DNA from 3 places in the Paenibacillus sp. V4I7 genome. Region 2 is predicted to be linked to each of the others. Evidence: predicted binding sites of a transcription regulator. Region 2 holds the regulator's gene; each other region holds the start of a gene.
What was found. Region 2 encodes LexA, which represses DNA repair genes until DNA is damaged. Its sites were predicted from a motif close to CGAACATATGTTCG; they were not measured.
Positions count from the first base shown of each region.

Region 1 (7,148 bases), 1.4 Mb from region 2:
GAAATCCAACTTTTTGATACAATTAATACAAAAGCTAAGGGAATAGGAGTTTCTCTAAGTCGTTATTTGCGAAGACATTCTGACGACCTTAGTTGGGTTGCAACGGAGTTAATCGTAAGAAGTGATAGTCCTTTCTACAATATTGGCACAATAACAGGTAAGAGAAACGCCGGGCGTCATGTAACACTTCAAAATCTATATAGAGTCCTAGAGCTTCTTACTCGAGACATTCATGTATCTAGCCTAACCAAAGAGGAGAAGTTGATGTTAAGTTTATATTACTTTAATGCATTGAAAGAAAATTTTAACCAAGAGTGGATGGATTATCAAGAACATCGCCTCACACACATAGTTTGTTTAAATGCATTAGCTATTGCTGGTTCAGAAATTTTTTCAAAAGTGGTGTCTACGGATAAAAAGCAAATTGATTATACTAGTATTCTTAAATATGTGAAGAGATTAAAAAAATTCGATTGGTCGTCTAATGGTGTTCTAAGATATATCAAAGGTTTAAGTGGTTCAAAGACATTGGCTTCAGATTTAATTGCTCAGATGATGTTATAAAAAGTTTAAATAATAATTTTATTATGATACTGATCTGAAAACAAATAACGCTAGTATAGCTGTGGAATGGATCTGACGTTATTTTTTAATGAATTAATGAATTTATAAGTGCCATTACCTAATATTTTTTTGGTTGTAAGATTAACGCTTCTTGATCATAACGCTGTAGCCATTTTATTACTTAACTTTCAATTCACGCTAAGTTAATCGCTTAGCTATTAGCTCAGTTCTTTTTCATTTGAATCTAGTTCGATTATTTCTAAAAATATTTAAAACTTAGCTAGTCAGCATAAAAACGAGTGCACTTAGGACTTGGGAGGTCCTAGAGTGTCACTCGTTTTTGTTTTAAATGTGTGCCCAATGCCTTTCATTTCAGAAACTCCGAATACTTCCCTAGTCGTTTCATGAGCTCTGCTCGAGCAACATCTCTAATCAAAACAAATTTGTCCTCGTAGCCGCGGCAGATGTATTGGTACCGTAAATTTGAATCGATCATCTCATCTTCAAACACCTTTATATTTCGTTCTTTCAATAACTTCCGCACTGTTTGAAGGTCGTTTGTTATTAGGTTTTGAATGATGTTTGCCGCTTTAACAAAGATCGTTCTCATAGAGTAGGAAGTTCTTTCTATTTCCTGTTTATTCTTTTCAACAATTGAAAGCAACATTGGGAGTAAAACGAAATCCCGTATCGCTTCCAACTCCTCTTTCGTAGGCATTGTAGTATTGTTTTGCGGCTGGTGTCTCTGCTGCAGTGCAGCATTGTGTTCTGGTGACATGAACTTCGTACTCCATCTACCATTTCCATCGAGTAGTTTGCTCAAGCATAATGTCCCCCTATCATAATCGCCCTATCTCTAGCTTGTGCAGTTTCTAACAGTGAAGAAGCTCTAATAATTGCTGCACCGCCAAATCTGTCTTTAATACTATCCTGAGCTTTGGCGAGCCTAAGATTTCTTTCGATATCCTCAAATAGATCGAGCTGATGCGTGCTATCATCTGTCAATTGAGATAGGTCTACAGCTAAATGCGTGAGGGGATCTCCGTTCCAATGTTTCTTGAACAATTCGCGCGCTGCTGAAACAACATGATGCTCTAGGCAAGTCGGCGAAGGTAGTGTCATTTGCCTCGAAAATCCCCTTCTCATCGTCCCGGCGCTAACTGTCACTACACGCCCCATGCTATTGTGCCGTCTGCTTGTTCGGCATACTTCAATCACTAATTCAATCATTAGCGGCTCTATGTCCTCCATTGTCTGGTATTTCGTTGACTGTACCGTTCTGCCTCGAGTAATAGATTGCGGCTTCGCGAAGGCTCTTGCAACGACTGGGCTGGGATCAATTCCGCGCGCTGTTTGCCAATAATATTCTGCTTTGATATCGCTTTGTCGTCCCATCCTAATCCGCATGCGCCGTTTGAATTCTCCAAGCTCTAGCCGCGCTATATCACCAATAGTATTCAATCCCATTCTTACAAAGTGAGCAGTCATCCGAGACCCAACCATGTACATTTGTGAGACAGGTAACGGCCATAATATGGACTCGACCTGATTTACTGGCAATTCGAAAATGCCACTTTCGCTCTTCTTCGCGAAATTGTCTGTGGCCATTTTGGCAAGCACTTTGTTTGAAGAGATACCCGCACGAATCCAAACGCCTGTAGAAAGCATAACTTTTGTTTGCATCTGGCGTGCAATTTCTTCTGGTGATCCGAAAAGCGACGTTGAACCTGTCACGTCAATAAATTGCTCGTCAATGCTCCAAGGTTCAACCAAGTCGGTAAAGGTTTCATAAATCTCTGTGATGAGTGTAGAGACATCAATGTAAGTCTTCATTCTTGGTCGGACTATAGTAAGATCTGGGCAAACAGCAAGAGCTTCAAAATTTCGCATCGCAGTTGATACGCCATAAGATTTCGCAATGGGACAAGCAGCTAATACAATACCGCTCTTACGGGCAGGGTCACCAACCGCTATGGGTTTATTGCAAAGCTCTGGGTGTGCCGCTTTTTCCACACTGGCATAAAAACTCTGACAGTCCACAAGCATAACAGCTCGTTCTGATTTCATAGTCACACCACCAAAATGTTTATACATCAAAATTGCATACCGCAATTATGTACATGAGTCTTTACTAAAAAAATCCTTGTTACATAAGGGATTTTATTAAATTGTTCTATTCTGTACATGAATTTTTGGTAGTCTTGTTGCTATCTTCGCTAGTATTTTATTAGAACTAATCCCTATACGAACCTTTACCCCCGTTTGACTGAACACCTTTAGCTGAATGGTTTTCGCAATCGTGATCGGATCTCCGAACATAGACAAACTCGCTGTAACATCAAGAAACTGCTCATCTATACTGAAAATTTCAACAAGATCGGTAAACTCTTCGTAAATCTTGGTAATCTGCAGCGAAACATCGATATAATGCTGCATGTGCGGACGCATCACGATCAGCTCAGGACACTTCTTAAGCGCTTCGCCTAACCGTTCGGCTGTGGATACGCCGTATTTCTTAGCAACGGGGCAGGCGGCTAGAATGATACCCGAACGTAGAGCAGGGTCTCCTGCAACAGCAACCGGTTTATCCTCTAAGCCCGGGTGACCCGCTTTCTCCACACTGGCATAGAAGCTCTGACAATCTGCTAGGAAGATCGTTCGTTCCCGGCCTTTGCTTCCTTTGCTCACCGCAATCCCCCCCGCATATTCATGAGCGTAGTCATAAGCTCAGCCTTGACCAAGCTGCGAAGCATCGTGAAATGATGAATGTAGCCTCGGACTTTGTACTCTACGTTAATGCCTAAGGCATTCATTTCGGTATGGATAACTCTAATATCTCGCTTCTTCATCTGGCTCTTAATACTTTGTAATTCCGGATAAATAGCCATCTCAACTTCTCTGAGATAAAAAAGAATATGATTGTACACGATTTTATCCTTATAAACCTTGAGCTCCTCCATGTCCCTTGCTAGCATATCGAGTAAAATGGGCAGCAGCGTGTATTCCTTAACAATTTGAACATCCTCTTCTGTCTCAATTCTTGAACTTGAACTAACTTTCATATTTCCACCACCATATGCGAACATATATTCGTGTTACTTATTATATACCGAACACGTATTCGTTATGCAAGTGAATTTTTCTGGAAGCAAAAAAAAGCCACTTAACGGGCATCTTTAACCCTGCAAGTGGCGCATTTTGTTTAGTCTATCGAAACATGGACCAGAGTTTGATCAAGTGAAAGGCGTTAGATGGATCAATCTTTTGTGCAAGGATAAACTCCAAAATTTGGGTCGTTTGGCTTCCGCTTAGCTTCTCACCGAGAATGCCGGCGGCAAGTCCTATTAAGCGCGTAACCTTGGTATGATTTTGTAAATCAGCCTTCGTAACACCCTGCAGCAGCATTTTAATGCGTTCCTTGATCTCTGGATTTTTCATCTTGAACTTTACGCGCTCAACGAGCGCAGGATCGATGCCATAATGGTGATAGCTCATGTTCGCACCTCCGATAACCTGTCATGCTCCTAGCTTATGAGTAAATGCATGCAAACTTGACTAGGACTCCTGTATAAAAAAGAAAACAGCTGCCGCTGCCGGCAACTGTCTCCTATTTTTTGCTATTGCTACATATAAATCGCGACCATGATGACACATAGGCTATTTAGCGCAACAAGCAGCGGCATGCCAATGACGAATGAGGTATGTTTCGTCTTATGGCGCCAAACCCGCATACCGAGCCACCCGCCAATCCCGCCACCGAGAGCAGCCAGTATAAAAAGACGTTTTTCAGGCACTCTACGCCCGCCTTTTTTGGCTTGTCCCTTGTCATGTCCCATTTCTATGAACGTAATGATATTCATCAGCAGTAAATAACAGAGAAAATAAGTCAAGTTCCATACACCTTCGTTTCCAAAAAAATAGTAAACTATCTACTATCATCTTAAAATCGAATGCGAGCACGGTCAAATGTTAATTTATTTCGTTCTTTAGAGTAGCTCCAACTCCACAACCGTAGCTCTTTGATCCGGCAGCGGATAGCTGGAGTGCTCAGGTCTAGCGAAACTAATGAACGCATCGTCCGGATACTGGGCGGCATTCCAAGGACGGCTTAGGAAGAGCTCGGAACCGTCAGATAGCAGCCTTGCTTTCTTCACCTTACCGGCCAACCCGTTTAAGTTAATAGGACCTACGCTTTCCTCAAACAAGTGGGCATACAGCAGATTGCCCTTTTGCGTATACCTGCCCCACTCCGGTTTCGGTAAGTAGGCTTGCCCGCAGCCGTAAATGCTGTCCCCATTTTTCTGAACCCAATCGCCGATCTCGGCCAAAATGTCCAGCGACTCCTTCGGAATCTCGCCGAGCGCATTCGGACCCACATTCAACAGCAGATTCCCATTTTTGCTGACGCACTCTATCAGCTTCCGGATAAGGGTAGTTGAGGATTTATATTGGAAATCTTGGGCTGCGTACCCCCAATTATTATTCAGCGTGATACAAGCTTCCCATGGAAGCGAATTGCCCTCGTCATCCGTCACGCCTTGCGGCGGAATGATCTGTTCCGGTGAAGCAAAGTCACCCGAATAGCTGAGCGGATTTTTAGTGAAAATAGTTCCGCCTTCTTCGCCGCTTGCGTCTAATCGGTTGTCTACGATGATATGTGGCTGCAGAGATCGAATCATCGCCATCAGCTCGGTTGCTTTCCATGTCTCCCCCTTCATGCGATCATAAGAGAAGTCGAACCACATCACATCCAGTTTGCCATAGTTCGTCAGCAGCTCCCTTACTTGTCCATGCATATACTGAAGGTATCGATCAAACGTCTCCGGATTTCTTGTGTAGTTCTCATTATCCCGCATCGGATGAATGCGATCCCCATAAGCCGGATAGTCCTCATGATGCCAATCGATTAACGAATAATAGAGTCCCACCTTTAAGCCTTCCGCCCGAAACGCTTCAATAAATTCGCGAACCAAATCTCGCCCGGCCCGTGTATTCGTTGACTTATACTCAGTGAGAGCGCTGTCAAATAAACAAAACCCGTCATGATGCTTGGCCGTCAATACCGCATATTTCATACCCGCTTGCTTCGCAGCACGCGCCCACGCCTTAGGATCATAACGGACAGGATCGAATTCATCATAATACGTTTGATAGTCCTCTACCGAAATACGCTCGACGCTGCGCACCCATTCTCCTCTGGCTGGAATGGCATACAGTCCCCAATGAATAAACATACCGAATCGATCCTGCAGAAACCACTGCGTACGCTCTGTTCGTTCTTGAATAATCGGATGATTGCTTGACATCAGCTACACACCTTTCGAATTTAATGCGTGTGTAAAAAGTCCACTTTCAGAACCGAGAAGGTTGGACGAAGTCCGGGGAAGGAGGAACGGGGCGTAGTGATTTGCTACGTGAGTACCGGACCTCCCCGTTTCGTTCAAGATTCGATGCCGAGATGCTTCCATGAATGACTTCGTTATCAAAGTGGGCTTTTTAAACAACCTCTTAAAACTTCACAACTTTAGTCTATCAAGCCTGTGCTATAATAAACAGGTACGAAACTAACCTCAATCAGGATATAATTAACATTCTCAGGTGAACATGATGATGAATACGCAGCAAATTACATTCCTATCGGACCTTCTGCAGAACCTACAGATTCACATTTTAGAAGCGCATCTTACGCAGTGCACAGCTTCGTGGAAGGAGCTTAATTTTACACCAGAGCATAATAAGCTGTATTGGATTCTGGAAGGCGAAGGCTGGGTTAAGGTTGACCATCAGGAGCTTAATCCTTTACCCGGTCAGCTATGTCTGCTTCCTGCCCACACGCTCCATTCTTACTCCACGATCAGCGATCGCCCTTATTTAAAATATTGGTGCCATTTCACGGCACATATCGGTTCTTTTGACCTCTTTCAATGGCTGGATATTCCTTTGTTTATCCAAATTTGCAACGTAGAGCAGATGACGGCATGGTTTAAAGAGCTTGCCGCCTTGCATCATGAACCGTCACTAACTTCGCGTTTACGAGAAAAAGCAATCCTGCTGCAAATCATATCCAGCTACTTGGAAGCGGTTCCTGTACATGTACTGCAAAAGCGTACCGATGAAATGGACCGACTCGGCCAATTACGGCAATTTATTGAGCAGAATCTTCATAAGAGCATCACTGTGGAACAAATGGCCAAGTCCGTTCACCTGCACCCCAATTACTTGATCAAATATTTTAAAAAGCACTTTGGCATGCCCCCCGCCAAATACATGCAGCGCAAGCGCATCGACAAGGCCAAATTTCTGCTCACGACCACGTCGCTCAGTATGAGAGAAATTGCCGAGCAGACCGGTTATGAGGATACGAACCATTTCGCGAAAAGCTTCCGCAAAGACACCGGCTTTCCGCCTACGGAATATCGGATGAATGTACGGGGTAAAGGATAAAATAGTAAAAAAACGCTAGGATCAGCGACTGACAGTTGTCATCAGTCCATCCTAGCGTTTTTTTTAGTTATAAGGCTGATTAGTCCAACACTTCACTGTCAAAAATCTGCGCACGCTGCAAGTAAGCTCTGAGCGGTATG
Region 1 covers NZ_JAUSZD010000002.1:3,679,310-3,686,457, forward strand. Annotated here, with positions in the region: gene QFZ80_RS18170 (DGQHR domain-containing protein) at 1-564, shown strand, start outside; gene QFZ80_RS18175 (YhjD family protein) at 932-1,387, opposite strand; gene QFZ80_RS18180 (DNA polymerase IV) at 1,384-2,631, opposite strand; partial or broken gene QFZ80_RS18185 (Y-family DNA polymerase) at 2,767-3,252, opposite strand; gene QFZ80_RS18190 (YhjD family protein) at 3,249-3,626, opposite strand; gene QFZ80_RS18195 (stage VI sporulation protein F) at 3,772-4,059, opposite strand; gene QFZ80_RS18200 (DUF1294 domain-containing protein) at 4,188-4,454, opposite strand; gene QFZ80_RS18205 (alpha-L-fucosidase) at 4,551-5,870, opposite strand; gene QFZ80_RS18210 (AraC family transcriptional regulator) at 6,169-7,008, shown strand; gene recG (ATP-dependent DNA helicase RecG) at 7,088-7,148, opposite strand, start outside.
Region 1: a site for LexA is predicted at 3,644-3,657, ahead of QFZ80_RS18190 (YhjD family protein). Genes of this name have one in related genera too.

Region 2 (7,148 bases):
AGCTGACTGTTTTCAATAAAATTGATCTTTGCTCGCAAAAAGATGTGGAAATGCTTTCGACCGAAGGTGAATTTCTGAAAATCAGTGCTTACAACTCTGATGATTTGGAACACCTGCGAGTCGCCATTCAAGAGAAGCTGATGGGTGAGAGTAAAGAGTTCCGCATTCCGGCTGATAAGGGAGACATCATTTCCCTTATGTACCGAATTGGTGATGTCCTGGAGACAGATGTGGACGGGGAAGATATGCTGTTCAAAGTCCGTGTGAACAAAGATGACTATGTCAAATTGGCCTATCAATTGGTGGCTTATGATCAACATGCTCAGCAAGAGGTTCAAGATGGTGAGGGAGAGATTTACTAATTATGCAATTCGGGGATAAAGTTATGGCATTAATGGAGAGCGCTGAACGCCAGATAGAGAGCGCTTTTCGCCAGATAGAGAAAACGATTGATCTTAATCAGTGGAAAGTGATTAGCGCTTTCCAAAAACATAAGGTAAGTGATTACCACTTTGCTTCATCGACAGGCTATGGCTACAATGATCGTGGCAGAGAGGTGCTCGATCTTGTTTATGCGGATGCAATGGGAGCAGAAGCAGCACTCGTACGTCCTCACTTTGTCTCAGGTACGCATACGATTGGCACAGCTTTGTTCGGTGTTCTGCGACCAGGCGAACATCTACTTTACATAACAGGTAAGCCTTATGATACGTTGCATAAGGTCATTGGCAAGCCTGGCGACGGTATGGGATCGCTGCAGGACTTTGGCATCGCATACAGCGAGGTTGCGCTGACGGAGGAAGGCGCTCCAGACTGGTCGGCCATCGCGGCTGCCATTCAGCCGAACACGAAGGTGATCGGCATACAGCGATCGCGCGGCTACTCGTGGCGGCCTTCGTTCACGGTAGAGCAAATCGGAGAAATGGTCCGATTCGTCAAGGAAGTGAACCCGGCCCTGATCGTCTTCGTCGATAATTGCTACGGCGAGTTTACCGAGCTGCAGGAGCCGACGCAGGTTGGCGTCGATCTCATGGCCGGCTCGCTTATCAAGAACCCCGGCGGCGGTATCGCCCCATCCGGAGGCTACATTGCCGGGCGGCGCGACCTTGTGGAGCTCGCCGCATACAGACTGACCGCCCCCGGTATTGGGGGCGAGGTCGGTGCCATGCTCGGCGCTACGCGAGCGATGTTTCAAGGGCTTTTCCTTGCCCCTCACTTGGTGGGGCAAGCCGTCAAGGGCTCGATCTTCGCCGCCGCGGTGTTCGAAGAGCTGGGCTTCGAGAGCCATCCGCGCCCGCAGACGCCGCGAACGGATCTGATTCAAGCGATCCGCTTCACGTCGGCGGATCACTTGATCACGTTCGTGCAGGGCATCCAGAAGGCGGCTGCCGTGGATTCGCACGTTGTGCCGGAGCCGTGGGATATGCCCGGCTATGAGCACCCCGTCATTATGGCAGCCGGGACGTTCATCCAAGGCGGCAGTCTGGAGCTATCCGCAGATGCGCCGATTCGTGAGCCCTACATCGCGTATTTGCAGGGCGGACTCACCTACTCACACTGTAAGTTAGGGGTACTTACAGCAATCCAACATATGGAAGACAAGGGATTGTTGTGAAAAATAAGACTGTGAACAAACCTGACACTCCTTGACACATTCTTGTTACAAAGGTACAATAAGATTGAGGTATTTACTGACCAGGAGTGATTAGCATGAGTGATGAGATACGTAGAAATATGGCGTTATTCCCGATCGGGATCGTCATGAAGCTGACAGATTTAACTGCAAGACAAATTCGTTACTATGAGCAGCATGAACTTATTATTCCAGCTAGAACAGCTGGTAATCAACGTCTGTATTCGTTTAATGATGTAGAACGTCTTCTAGAAATTAAAGATTTAATTGAAAAAGGTGTGAACATCGCTGGGATCAAGCAGGTTCTTATCCCTGTCGACAAGGATTCAGAAGATGCAACAATACTGAATGAGCACACAGAAGTTAAACGTAAAGAATTAACCGACTCCCAACTGCACAAAATGCTTAAGCAGCAGTTGATTGGCGGAGGTAAACGCCCTGATCAGGTTTCCCTGATTCAAGGTCAGCTTTCCCGATTTTATAAATAGCATTTCTTAATCGCTTGTAAATTGAGAGGAGACTGCACACGTGAGCTACAACAACAATTTTTCCAAAGAAGACATCTTACGCATTGCCAAAGAAGAAAATGTTCGGTTCATTCGTTTGCAATTTACAGACTTGATGGGAAGCATCAAGAACGTAGAAATTCCTTACAGCCAACTCGAAAAAGCGCTCGACAACAAGATGATGTTCGATGGTTCTTCCATTGAGGGTTATGTGCGTATTGAAGAGTCTGATATGTATTTGTATCCTGATCTGGATACATGGGTTATTTTCCCATGGGTAACAGAGAGCAAAGTAGCACGTTTAATCTGTGATATTTATATGCCAGATGGCAGACCGTTCGCGGGAGACCCGCGTGCAATTTTGAAAAATGCGCTGAAACAAGCCGAAGAAATGGGCTTTACGGCTATGAACGTAGGTCCAGAACCAGAATTTTTCTTGTTCAAAACGGATGAAAAAGGCAATCCAACTACGGAACTGAATGACCAAGGTGGTTATTTCGATTTGGCTCCGATGGATTTGGGCGAAAACTGCCGCCGCGATATCGTGTTGACGCTTGAAGAGATGGGCTTTGAAATTGAAGCATCCCACCACGAAGTAGCGCCAGGTCAACATGAAATCGACTTTAAATACGCAGATGCGATTAAAGCGGCTGACCAAATTCAAACCTTCAAGCTAGTCGTCAAAACCGTTGCTAGACAGCATGGTCTGCATGCGACCTTTATGCCTAAACCTTTGTTCGGCATGAACGGTTCTGGTATGCACTGTCACCAATCCTTATTTAAAGGTGATGTGAATGCTTTTTATGAAGAAAACGATAAATTAGGCTTAAGTAATGTGGCTAGACAATATATGGCGGGTGTACTTCGTCATGCACGTTCTTTTGCTGCGATTACGAACCCTACTGTTAACTCATACAAACGTCTCGTGCCTGGTTATGAAGCGCCTGTATATGTAGCATGGTCGGCAAGTAACCGTAGTCCGATGATCCGTATTCCAGCATCCCGCGGTTTAAGCACTCGCGTTGAAGTTCGTAACCCGGATCCGGCTGCTAATCCTTACTTGGCACTTGCTGTTATGCTTGCTGCCGGACTGGATGGCATTAAGAACAAAATGCAGCTTCCTCCTCCTACTGATCGTAACATATATGTGATGACTGAAGAGGAAAGAGAGAGCGATGGCATTCCTACTTTGCCATTGAACTTGAAACAAGCATTGGACGAGCTGCTTCGCAATGACGTGATTTGCGATACACTTGGCGAACACGCGTTGGCTCATTTCTATGAGCTTAAAGAAATCGAGTGGGATATGTATCGCACACAAGTTCACCAATGGGAAAGAGATCAATATCTGTCCCTTTATTAATCGCTTAGCACGTTGATATTGATGCTACAATTAGATACGACAAGCCCGTCAGCCTTCAGGAACGTTTCTGAACTGATGGGCTTTTTCACGCGAAGGAGATCATGAGAATGTTGGACAACTTTCAAACTAATTTGGAAAAGTATGCTGAACTTGTAGTCAAAGTAGGGGTTAACCTCCACAAAGGGCAGGATCTGATGATAGAGTCGCCGATAGAATCCCTAGAATTGACTAGACTTATCGTAAAGAAAGCCTATGAGGCAGGGGCGAATTTTGTCCAAGTGCACTGGCAGGATGATATGATTACTCGCAGTAGATTCGAATATGCCAATGTGGAAGCTCTCGATTACTATCCAGAGTGGTATACGAGTATGTTAGAACGTTTTGTAGAAAACGGTGGAGCATTGCTGAATATCAAAGTTCCGGATCCTGATTTGTACGCGGGTATTGATGCAAGTATGATTTCTAGAGCATCCAAATCTATGGCTACAGCTAGAGCAAAGTATCAGCACTATGTGAGAACAAGTAAGTTCAGCTGGTGTTTAATCAAAGCGCCTACGGTGGCGTGGGCATCCAAAGTCTACTCTGATTTGCCTGAAGACCAGCGGATCGATGCAATGTGGGAGGCAATTTTCCGGATAAATCGCGTTTATGAAGATGATCCGGTTGCGGCTTGGCGAGTTCATATGGAGCAATTGAAGCGCGTTCGCACCGTGTTAAATGAGAAGCAATACGAGGCGCTTCAATATCGAGCGGCAGGAACAGATTTGCGAGTCGAACTGCCGGAGGGCCACATTTGGCTTGGCGGTGATACGGAGAACGCAAGTGGAATACGTTTCGTGGCGAATATGCCGACTGAGGAAGTTTTTACAATGCCTATGCGAACAGGTGTTCATGGGACTGTGTCGAGCACCAAACCATTAAATGTGAATGGGGCGCTCGTGGATCGGTTTTCGTTCAAGTTCGAGGACGGGAAAGTTGTGGATTATCAGGCAGAAGTCGGCTATGAGCATCTAGCTAAGTTGCTCGATATGGATGAGGGCGCACGGTATTTGGGAGAAGTTGCGCTCGTACCTTTTGATTCGCCGATCTCAAATCTAGATCGCATTTTCTACAACACGGGCATTGACGAGAATGCATCCTGCCACCTGGCCTTAGGAAGCTGCTACCCGATCAACTTGCAGGATGGAGTATCTTTATCAAGTGAAGAGCTGAAAACTCGAGGTGGGAACACCAGTTTGATTCATGTGGATTTTATGATCGGGACCGCTGATCTTGAGATCGATGGTGTCCGTGGTGATGGTACCGTTGAACCGATTTTCCGTCATGGAAATTGGGCGCTTGCATTTTAGTTGAAATTTTAGATTAATTTCTAAGTTGGAAGTACTTCTGGTTTTATTTAAGGGGATAGTGAGCAGATAGAAGAAGGAAGACGGAAGATAGAAGTCTCTAGAGACTTCTAATCCGTCCAAAATTGTGATGTGTATAGGAAGGATGCTTTCCGTTCTGAATATCGATTCGAATGTCCCAGAAGGTCTATAGGGCTTAAGGGGCTGTCCAAGAGTAAATTTTACTTTTGGGACAGCCCCATTTCTTTATATTGAAGCAACTAGAGGATTATGTCTAAGTGTAGTCTATAGGAGCTTCTATTTAGGTAAAATGCGATCTAAAAGACGTAATAGAAGTCTATTAAGACTCTTATCTGAATCCGCTTCAACCTTCTTGGTTAAGTAGGGAACAAGGTTCATATGATAAACTTTTGATAATCCATATTTGGATCTGTTGCTCCTCTACGTTATTGAGTTGATCCATCTGATCATTGCTTCATACGACAAAGGCTGTTTACATAGAAAAGGACCGAGGGACTATTGTCCTCTCGGTCCTTTCTCATTGGTATTGTATGTAGAATAAGGGCTGTAGGGCTATTACATATCCCGGAACAAACCAATGACACGGCCTAGTATCGTAACATGTTTCAAGAGGATAGGCTGCAAAGCAGAGTTCTCCGGTTGAAGACGAATATGATCCTTTTCCTTGTAAAAGCGTTTCACCGTTGCTTCATCATCTTCCGTCATTGCAACAACAATGTCTCCGTTATTAGCGGTTTGCTGCTGCTTTACGATGACATAATCGCCGTTATGAATACCGGCTTCGATCATACTGTCACCCATGACGCTAAGCATGAACACATTATTGTCTCCTACCATGCTGACAGGAAGTGGAAAGTAGTCTTCAATGTTCTCTGTTGCTGTAATAGGCACACCGGCAGTTACTTTACCAACGAGAGGTACGCGAGCTACAGAAACCGCAAAATGCGTTTCAGCACCATCAAGACCTAGAATTTCAATAGCACGAGGCTTAGTAGGATCTCGACGAATCATACCTTTCTTCTCAAGACGCTCCAAATGCCCATGTACAGTTGAACTAGAAGCTAGTCCGACTGCCTCGCCGATTTCTCTAACGGAAGGCGGGTACCCCTTATCTTTCACTTCATTCTTAATGAATTCCAATATAGCTTGTTGACGCTGCGAAATCTTACTCAATAGTTATCACTCCAATACTGGGAATCATTACCCAAAGTATAACATAGAACCCGAGTTCGTACAAACATAAGTTCGAGAAAAAGGGTTGACTCAAACATGTGTTCGTGTTATTCTAATACCAGAACAAATGTTTGGGAGATGATCATTCATGTATATGGCTTATTCAAACACTAACACAACACACGCACCTCATAGATCTGCTAGCACATCCAAAGGGATGACATTTAATTCTAGTTATACAAAAGCGATTGTACGCTTCATTCTATTAGCAGTTATTCTTGGTACTGTGTTTTCATTTGGTGCTATGGTTCAAGCCTATGCAGGGGAAGGGGCTGCAAACGCAACAACCCCAGTTTCCGTGACGCCTTTTAACATTTCTCCGAAAGCAGTCGTACAAGATCAAGTCGTTATTCAACGAGGAGACACACTATGGGATATTGCTTCTGCACATAAAAAAAGCGATGAGAACGTGCGTTCCTATATGCATGAATTAAAGACAATCAATCATTTAACCACCAGCTCCCTGAAAGAAGGACAGGTTTTATTGCTTCCGTAATTTCACTTTACTATTTTTAATAGACTCTAAATATGATGAGGCTTGGACTTGTTCCTATGCCTCTTTTTGTTGTCTCTTGACATTCCTTAATAGGGATGGCAAAGTAGTACTCATATTGAATTTTTGACTGGGAGGATCATTATGAGTGACAACATGGAACAGAATATCGAACGTATTAATGAGCTTGCTCGTAAAGCGAAAACAGTTGGCTTAACAGATGCGGAAATCGATGAACGTAACGAACTCAGAAAGAAGTATATTGAAGCATTCCGTGGCAATCTCAAAGTTCAACTTGATTCCATCAAGTTTACGGACGAAGAGTAATTGCTGCTCATATAGATACAACATTCAAAAGGGGAAATGAATGATGACGTTGAAAGCCGTACTTTTTGATTTAGATGATACGCTTCTTTGGGATGATCGCAGTGTGCAGGAAGCTTTCGAAGCGACATGTGCTGAAGCTGCAAAGCATGTAGCCGTGAATCCCGAGGAATTGGAAGCTTCTGTTCGCAAAGAAGCGCGTTCTTTATATGAATCTTTTGAAACCTTT
Region 2 covers NZ_JAUSZD010000002.1:2,310,646-2,317,793, forward strand. Annotated here, with positions in the region: gene hflX (GTPase HflX) at 1-362, shown strand, start outside; gene QFZ80_RS11565 (methionine gamma-lyase family protein) at 395-1,615, shown strand; gene QFZ80_RS11570 (MerR family transcriptional regulator) at 1,711-2,121, shown strand; gene glnA (type I glutamate--ammonia ligase) at 2,162-3,502, shown strand; gene QFZ80_RS11580 (aminopeptidase) at 3,613-4,851, shown strand; gene lexA (transcriptional repressor LexA) at 5,425-6,042, opposite strand; gene QFZ80_RS11590 (LysM peptidoglycan-binding domain-containing protein) at 6,191-6,598, shown strand; gene QFZ80_RS11595 (DUF896 domain-containing protein) at 6,740-6,922, shown strand; gene QFZ80_RS11600 (HAD family hydrolase) at 6,966-7,148, shown strand, end outside.

Region 3 (7,148 bases), 1.2 Mb from region 2:
GAAATGGATAAAGTAGATGCTTGGATTGTCATTGTCATTATCAGTAGGGAGTGGGCTGTTACAGGACTTCGCCAAATTGCTCTATTGGAAGGCACAGTGATGGCGGCTAGCAAATGGGGAAAAGCGAAGACGGCAGCTCAGATTACAGCCATCATTGCACTTCTTATCAATAATTTTCCTTTTACGTTTATGCACTTTCCTTTTGATGTTATAGCTAGTTGGGCAGCTGCAATTATTACCGTGTATTCTGGTGTAGAGTACTTTGTGAAAAATAAGCATGTCATAGATTTTTCGGAAAAGGCTTAATAGGGCAACCTATTGTTTTTTCTACCACTTAAGAAAGTATAAGTTTTCGGCTCCCGAAAACCGCTTTCTTATTGGCGATAAAAATTACCTCTAAACGCGGTCGCTCATCTTTGAATGGCCGAGGGGTAGAGGTTTTCTCATGTTAAGGAGGGAACTCGAGATGAAAGCAGAAATTATCGCTGTTGGAACGGAACTTTTACTAGGCCAAATTGTAAATACAAATGCTCAATTTCTCTCCAGAGAATGTGCTGCACTTGGCGTAGACATGTATTTTCAAACGGTCGTTGGTGATAATGAACAGAGATTGCTGGATAGCTTCAAATTAGCTGCTTCAAGGGCTGATGTCGTTATTTGTACAGGAGGTCTTGGACCTACGCAGGATGATTTGACGAAGGATGTGCTTGCTGCGTTTGTAGGCCGTGAATTGATTGTGCATGAGCCCTCTATGAAAACAATTACAGATATGTTCCTGTCGCGCGGGATCCATATGGTGGAAAGTAACAGACGACAAGCGATGATGCTAGTGGGAAGTGATCCTTTACATAACGAAACAGGGCTTGCTGTTGGTGTAGCATTTACATACGAAGGGACACATTTCATTCTTCTGCCAGGTCCGCCCAAAGAAATGAAACCGATGTTCTCCAAGTATGCGGCTCCTTGGCTGCGTGCACGGATGACCAATGAGATTCCGCTTTATTCCAAAATGCTCAAATTTGCCGGCGTCGGTGAATCTAATTTGGAACATCAATTACTTGATCTAATCCAAGCTCAAACGGACCCAACGATCGCTCCATACGCCAAAGAAGGCGAAGTGACGATTCGCTTAACTACTCGTGCACAGACATCTTCAGAAGGCGAACGAAATCTTCAAGTGACCGAACAAGAGATTAGAATGCGATTAGGAGAGTATCTCTATGCGGACCAAGATGTTCCCATCGAAACAATTGTGCTGCAATTGCTTGGCGAGAAGAACCAGACGCTTGCTGTGGCCGAAAGCTGCACAGGCGGCTTGCTAAGTGATTTGATTACTGCAGTGCCGGGGAGTTCCCAATCATTTCTTGGAGGAATTATTTGTTATTCGAATGCCTTGAAGCATAAGCTCCTCGGTGTTCCAATGGAAGTGCTGGAAGGGGAGGGTTCCCCTGGTGCTGTTAGCAGCGAGACAGCAACCTTCTTAGCGGAGCAATTGATTACTGTGACCGGAAGCGACTTTGGCATATCAGTCACGGGTGTAGCCGGTCCAAGTCCGTCTGAAGGCAAGCCAGTAGGGCTTGTTTATATAGGTTTTGCTCAAAAAGACGCAGCAACAACGGTTATTACTTTGCAGCTATCTGGTAACCGGGAGTCCATTAAGCATAGAGCTGCCAAAAGCGCACTCTATCATTTATGGAAACAGTTGAAAGATAGCTAGAGTTCGCATATAATGAGACTAAGTGTTAACGGAAGAACCGTAACAAAGCGATAACTTTGTTGCGGTTTTTTGTTTGTTCGCTAAAAAGTCGAATGTATGTTCGAAAAAATGCTTGGCAAACACCTGAAAACAAGTTATCATATACCTATAATGATAGAAGAAGGAAGTGAGTGTTTTGTCAGATCGTCGCGCAGCACTTGATAATGCTTTACGTCAAATTGAGAAACAGTTCGGAAAAGGCTCCATTATGAAGCTTGGAGAATCTACACATATGCAAGTTGAAACGATTTCATCCGGCTCTCTTGCGCTTGATATCGCTCTTGGAATAGGTGGATTTCCACGCGGAAGAATTATTGAAGTATACGGACCAGAGTCTTCCGGTAAAACTACTGTAGCTCTACATGCAATCGCAGAAGTACAGAAGAATGGTGGACAAGCAGCTTTTATCGATGCGGAGCATGCATTGGATCCTTCTTATGCAAGCAAGCTTGGTATTAATATAGATGAGCTTCTACTCTCTCAGCCGGATACCGGTGAACAAGCACTTGAGATCGCTGAAGCACTAGTACGAAGTGGTGCTGTAGATATTATTGTTATTGACTCTGTAGCCGCTTTAGTACCTAAAGCAGAGATTGAAGGCGATATGGGTGATTCTCACGTGGGTCTGCAGGCACGCTTGATGTCCCAAGCGCTTCGTAAGTTGTCCGGTGCGATCAACAAGTCCAAAGTTATCGCGATATTCATTAACCAGTTGCGTGAAAAAGTAGGCGTTATGTTCGGTAACCCAGAGACAACACCTGGTGGCCGTGCACTTAAGTTCTACTCATCCGTTCGACTAGATGTTCGTCGTGTGGAAACAATCAAACAGGGTAATGATATGGTTGGTAACCGCACAAGAATTAAAGTCGTTAAGAATAAAGTAGCTCCGCCGTTCAAACAAGCGGAAGTGGATATTATGTACGGTGAAGGAATTTCACGCGAAGGCAGTATTATTGATATCGGAACAGAGATGGATATCGTTAATAAAAGCGGAGCTTGGTATTCGTATGAAGGTGAGCGTCTTGGTCAAGGCCGTGAGAATTCGAAGCAGTTTTTGAAAGATAACAAAAGTATTTCGGAAACGATTGAATTACGGATTCGAGAGAACAGTAATCTAATCAAAGCAGTCCCTCTTAATGTTGACGAGGAAGACGATGAATTGGAACCAGATTTCGAATAAGTTTTTAATGATCATACATGAAAGCACCTTAAACCTTGTGTTAAGGTGCTTTCTTCATTGAAGGAGTTGGTTAGTTTTGAATAGCGAAGAGCAACAACCATTGTTAATCATCACCAAGGTAGAGAAACAGAAGCGTGGTAAGCATCGATACAATATATTTCTAAATGAAGAATACGCATTCTCGGTTCATGAAGACATTTTAATCAAGCATCGGTTAAACAAAGGAGAAACCATACATCTACAAGAAATCGAAAGCATTACGCTTGATGAGGAACAGAATATGGCTTATATAAAGGCAATAAGCATGATAGGCAGACGACCACATTCATTAAGTGAAGTAAAACGTAAGCTGAAAGAGAAAGGATTCGAAGTGCCTATCATTGCATGGGCATGTGAGAAGCTAGTCCAGCAAAATTATATCAATGATGAGGAATTTGCGAAAATGTGGACAGATAATCGCATTATTTCGCAGCGAAAAGGTCGTAATCTCATTCGACAGGAGCTCCAACAAAGAGGCATTGATAAAGAATTAGTTAAAAATGCGATGGAGACAATCAATCCCGAAGATGAGTATACGGGGGCGATGAAGTTGGGCCAAACGAAATGGAAGCAAACCTCAGGCAAGACAATAGATCGTAAAAGAAAGACGGGAGCTTTTCTAATGCGGAGAGGTTATACGGGCTCTATTGTCAACAAGGTTTTGGGGGTACTAAGCAGTGAATCGAGTGAAGAGGAATTTGAAATCTCAGATGATCCCTTTGATTGTTAATGACATTAATTATAATTTAAATAAGTTAATGACATTAAATATTTCGCGGGAACTGGAAATACTTATTCAGTCATCTTAGGGACATTCGCTTGACAAGCTTCTTCGACAAAAGATAAAATAACAGTGTATATTTTCATAATGTATTCAAAATCATACTCATTTCATTGATTTTGAGGGGACAGATGTAGAAACCGCCAATTTTTACACTGTTGATTATGGATTATTAGCACTATAGTGCCTCTAACGCACGGTGCGCATTCATTTAAAAGCCATACTCTTAATTAGTAGGGTATGTATGACTAGTCAAAACAATTAAAAATCGGATTAAAAAACCGAAGGGAATCCCAGGCTAACACCTTGGAGAAACCAACGAGGAGGTGAACAAGATGATGTCATTCATCTGGATCGCGATCATTCTCATTGTTGGAGCTGCATGCTTAGGGATTGGTTATTTTATCCGTAAATCTCTTGCAGAAGCGAAAATTTCCAGTGCTGAAACAGCCGCTGAACAGATTACAGAATCTGCAAAGAAGGAAGCAGAAGCACTGAAAAAAGAAACGGTTCTGGAAGCAAAGGACGAAGTGCATAAACTGAGGTCCGAAGCTGAAAAAGACATTCGTGAACGTCGAAATGAAATTCAACGACAAGAAAGACGATTGTTGCAAAAAGAGGAATCGCTGGATAAAAAATTAGAATCTCTCGAGCGTAAAGAAGAGCAAGTTGCCAACAAAGAGAAGCGGATCGAGGATACACAATCACAAATTGATCAGCTTTATAAAAGCCAAGTTTCGGAGTTAGAGCGAATTTCTGGTCTTACAATGGATGAAGCTAAGAGTATCATTCTTACAAATGTAGAACAGGAAGTTCGTCACGAAACCGCACAGCTTATTAAAGAAATCGAACAGCAGGCCAAAGAAGAAGGTGATAAGAAAGCCCGTGAAATCATCACGCTCGCCATTCAACGTTGTGCTGCAGATCATGTTGCTGAAACAACGGTTTCAGTTGTATCACTGCCAAATGAAGAAATGAAAGGCCGAATTATCGGTCGTGAAGGACGTAATATTCGCGCACTGGAAACATTGACGGGTATCGACCTTATTATTGATGATACGCCAGAAGCAGTTATTTTATCAGGATTTGATCCGATCCGACGCGAAATTGCTCGTACATCTTTAGAAAAGCTTGTTGCTGATGGACGTATTCATCCAGCACGCATTGAAGAGATGGTCGAGAAATCCCGTAAAGAAGTGGACGAGCGTATCCGCGAATACGGGGAGCAAGCCACGTTTGAGGTTGGTGTACACGGATTGCATCCTGACTTGATCAAAATTTTGGGTCGCTTGAAATTCAGAACAAGTTACGGTCAAAACGTGTTGAAACATTCCATGGAAGTAGCTTATCTGGCTGGTCTGATGGCCGGGGAGCTCGGGGTAGACGTAACTTTGGCGAAACGTGCCGGGCTGCTTCATGACATCGGTAAGGCGCTAGACCACGAGGTTGAAGGATCTCATGTGGAAATCGGTGTTGAGATTGGTAAGAAGTACAAGGAGCATCCAGTCGTTATTAATAGTATTGCTTCTCATCACGGTGACGTGGAAGCAACCTCTGTTATTGCGATGTTAGTAGGAGCTGCAGATGCTTTATCCGCAGCAAGACCTGGAGCACGCAGAGAGACGCTCGAAACGTATATCAAACGTTTGGAGAAGCTAGAAGAAATTTCGGAATCCTTCGAAGGTGTTGAGAAATCATACGCCATTCAAGCTGGTCGCGAAGTACGTGTAATGGTTCAGCCGGAGAAAGTGGATGATACCGAAGCATTCCGTTTAGCCCGCGATATTACGAAGAAAATCGAGAGTGAACTCGATTATCCAGGACATATTAAGGTTACGGTCATTCGTGAAACAAGGGCTGTTGAATACGCTAAATAAGATACCAATGCGAAAAGTGGCTGATATAGCCACTTTTCCTTATTTTCAGGCTTGTCATTGAATCTATCAATTGCTCGCCTTTGCATCTAGGGTTTATAAAGGAGCTATAACATTGTTATGAAAATTGTATTTATTGGAGATATTGTAGGATCTGTTGGAAGAAAAGCGTTAAAAAATAGTATGCCTAGATTAAAACAAGCTCATCCTCACGCAGTGTTCATTGCTAATGGTGAGAATGCTGCCGCAGGGAAAGGTATTACAGCGGCAATAGCTAAGGAAATCTATGAGATGGGCATTCAAGCCCTGACGATGGGCAATCATACGTGGGACCAGAAAGAGATTTTTGATTTCATTGATCGTGACGAGAAGATGGTTCGACCCGCAAACTTTCCTCCTGGGACACCAGGTAGAGGACATACGGTCATTAAGGTCAAGGATCAGGAATTACTGATTATTAATTTGCAAGGACGCACATTCTTACCGCCGATTGATTGCCCATTTCGTAAAGTGGATGAAATTCTTGAAGCGGATAAGAAGAAACATAAATTTGTATTTGTTGATTTCCATGCAGAAGCAACCTCTGAGAAAATTGCGATGGGTTGGCATTTAGATGGAAAAGTGTCAGCAGTTGTCGGCACTCATACACATGTACAAACGAATGATAACCGTGTTTTGCCGCAAGGAACAGCTTATGTAACCGATGTAGGGATGGTAGGGCCACGTGATGGTATTCTTGGCGTTGAACGTAATGCTGTACTGCAAAAGTTCAAAACACAGCTTCCAGTTCGATTCGTTACGGATGAAGGCAAATGGCATTTCCATGCTGTCGTGATTGAATTGAACGATCAGACAGGTTTGGCAAAAGGAATTAACCTTATCCGCTATGATGAAGATCAAGTTTTCATGGATTAGCAGATAATTTCAAATATTGCGAACATTTAAATCGGATAGGATAGCATGTTTGTTCAACCTTGAGAATATGATGGGTAATGGAATCTATCCATCATTCCCGAGGAGGTACTATTCATGGATGTATTAAAAGTTTCAGCAAAGTCTAATCCAAACTCCGTAGCAGGTGCATTGGCAGGTGTTTTGCGTGAGCGTGGAGCTGCTGAGCTCCAAGCTATAGGTGCAGGCGCCTTAAACCAAGCCATCAAAGCAGTAGCTATCGCAAGAGGATTTGTCGCGCCCAGTGGAGTCGACTTAATTTGTGTACCAGCCTTTACAGACATCGTGATTGACGGGGAAGATCGGACGGCCATTAAACTTATTGTAGAGCCAAGATAATAAACCGTACCATACTAAATACCAAGCCTGTTTACCTAGTAGACAGGTTTTTCACAATGCCTATCAAACCTCTGCTTAGGGGTTTTTGTGTTGTCTAGAAGATGGTGTATAGGAGGCTGCTAGGATGAGAATAATGGATGGTCACTGCGATGCGCTTACGAAATTGTATATGAACCCCAAGTTGGATTTCGATAAGGAAGAACAGGAATTGGATGTTAGTTATCCAAG
Region 3 covers NZ_JAUSZD010000002.1:3,469,224-3,476,371, reverse strand. Annotated here, with positions in the region: gene pgsA (CDP-diacylglycerol--glycerol-3-phosphate 3-phosphatidyltransferase) at 1-306, shown strand, start outside; gene QFZ80_RS17145 (competence/damage-inducible protein A) at 467-1,717, shown strand; gene recA (recombinase RecA) at 1,893-2,936, shown strand; gene QFZ80_RS17135 (regulatory protein RecX) at 3,013-3,705, shown strand; gene rny (ribonuclease Y) at 4,092-5,633, shown strand; gene QFZ80_RS17125 (TIGR00282 family metallophosphoesterase) at 5,751-6,545, shown strand; gene QFZ80_RS17120 (stage V sporulation protein S) at 6,660-6,920, shown strand; gene QFZ80_RS17115 (dipeptidase) at 7,045-7,148, shown strand, end outside.
Region 3: a site for LexA is predicted at 1,807-1,820, ahead of recA (recombinase RecA). Genes of this name have one in related genera too.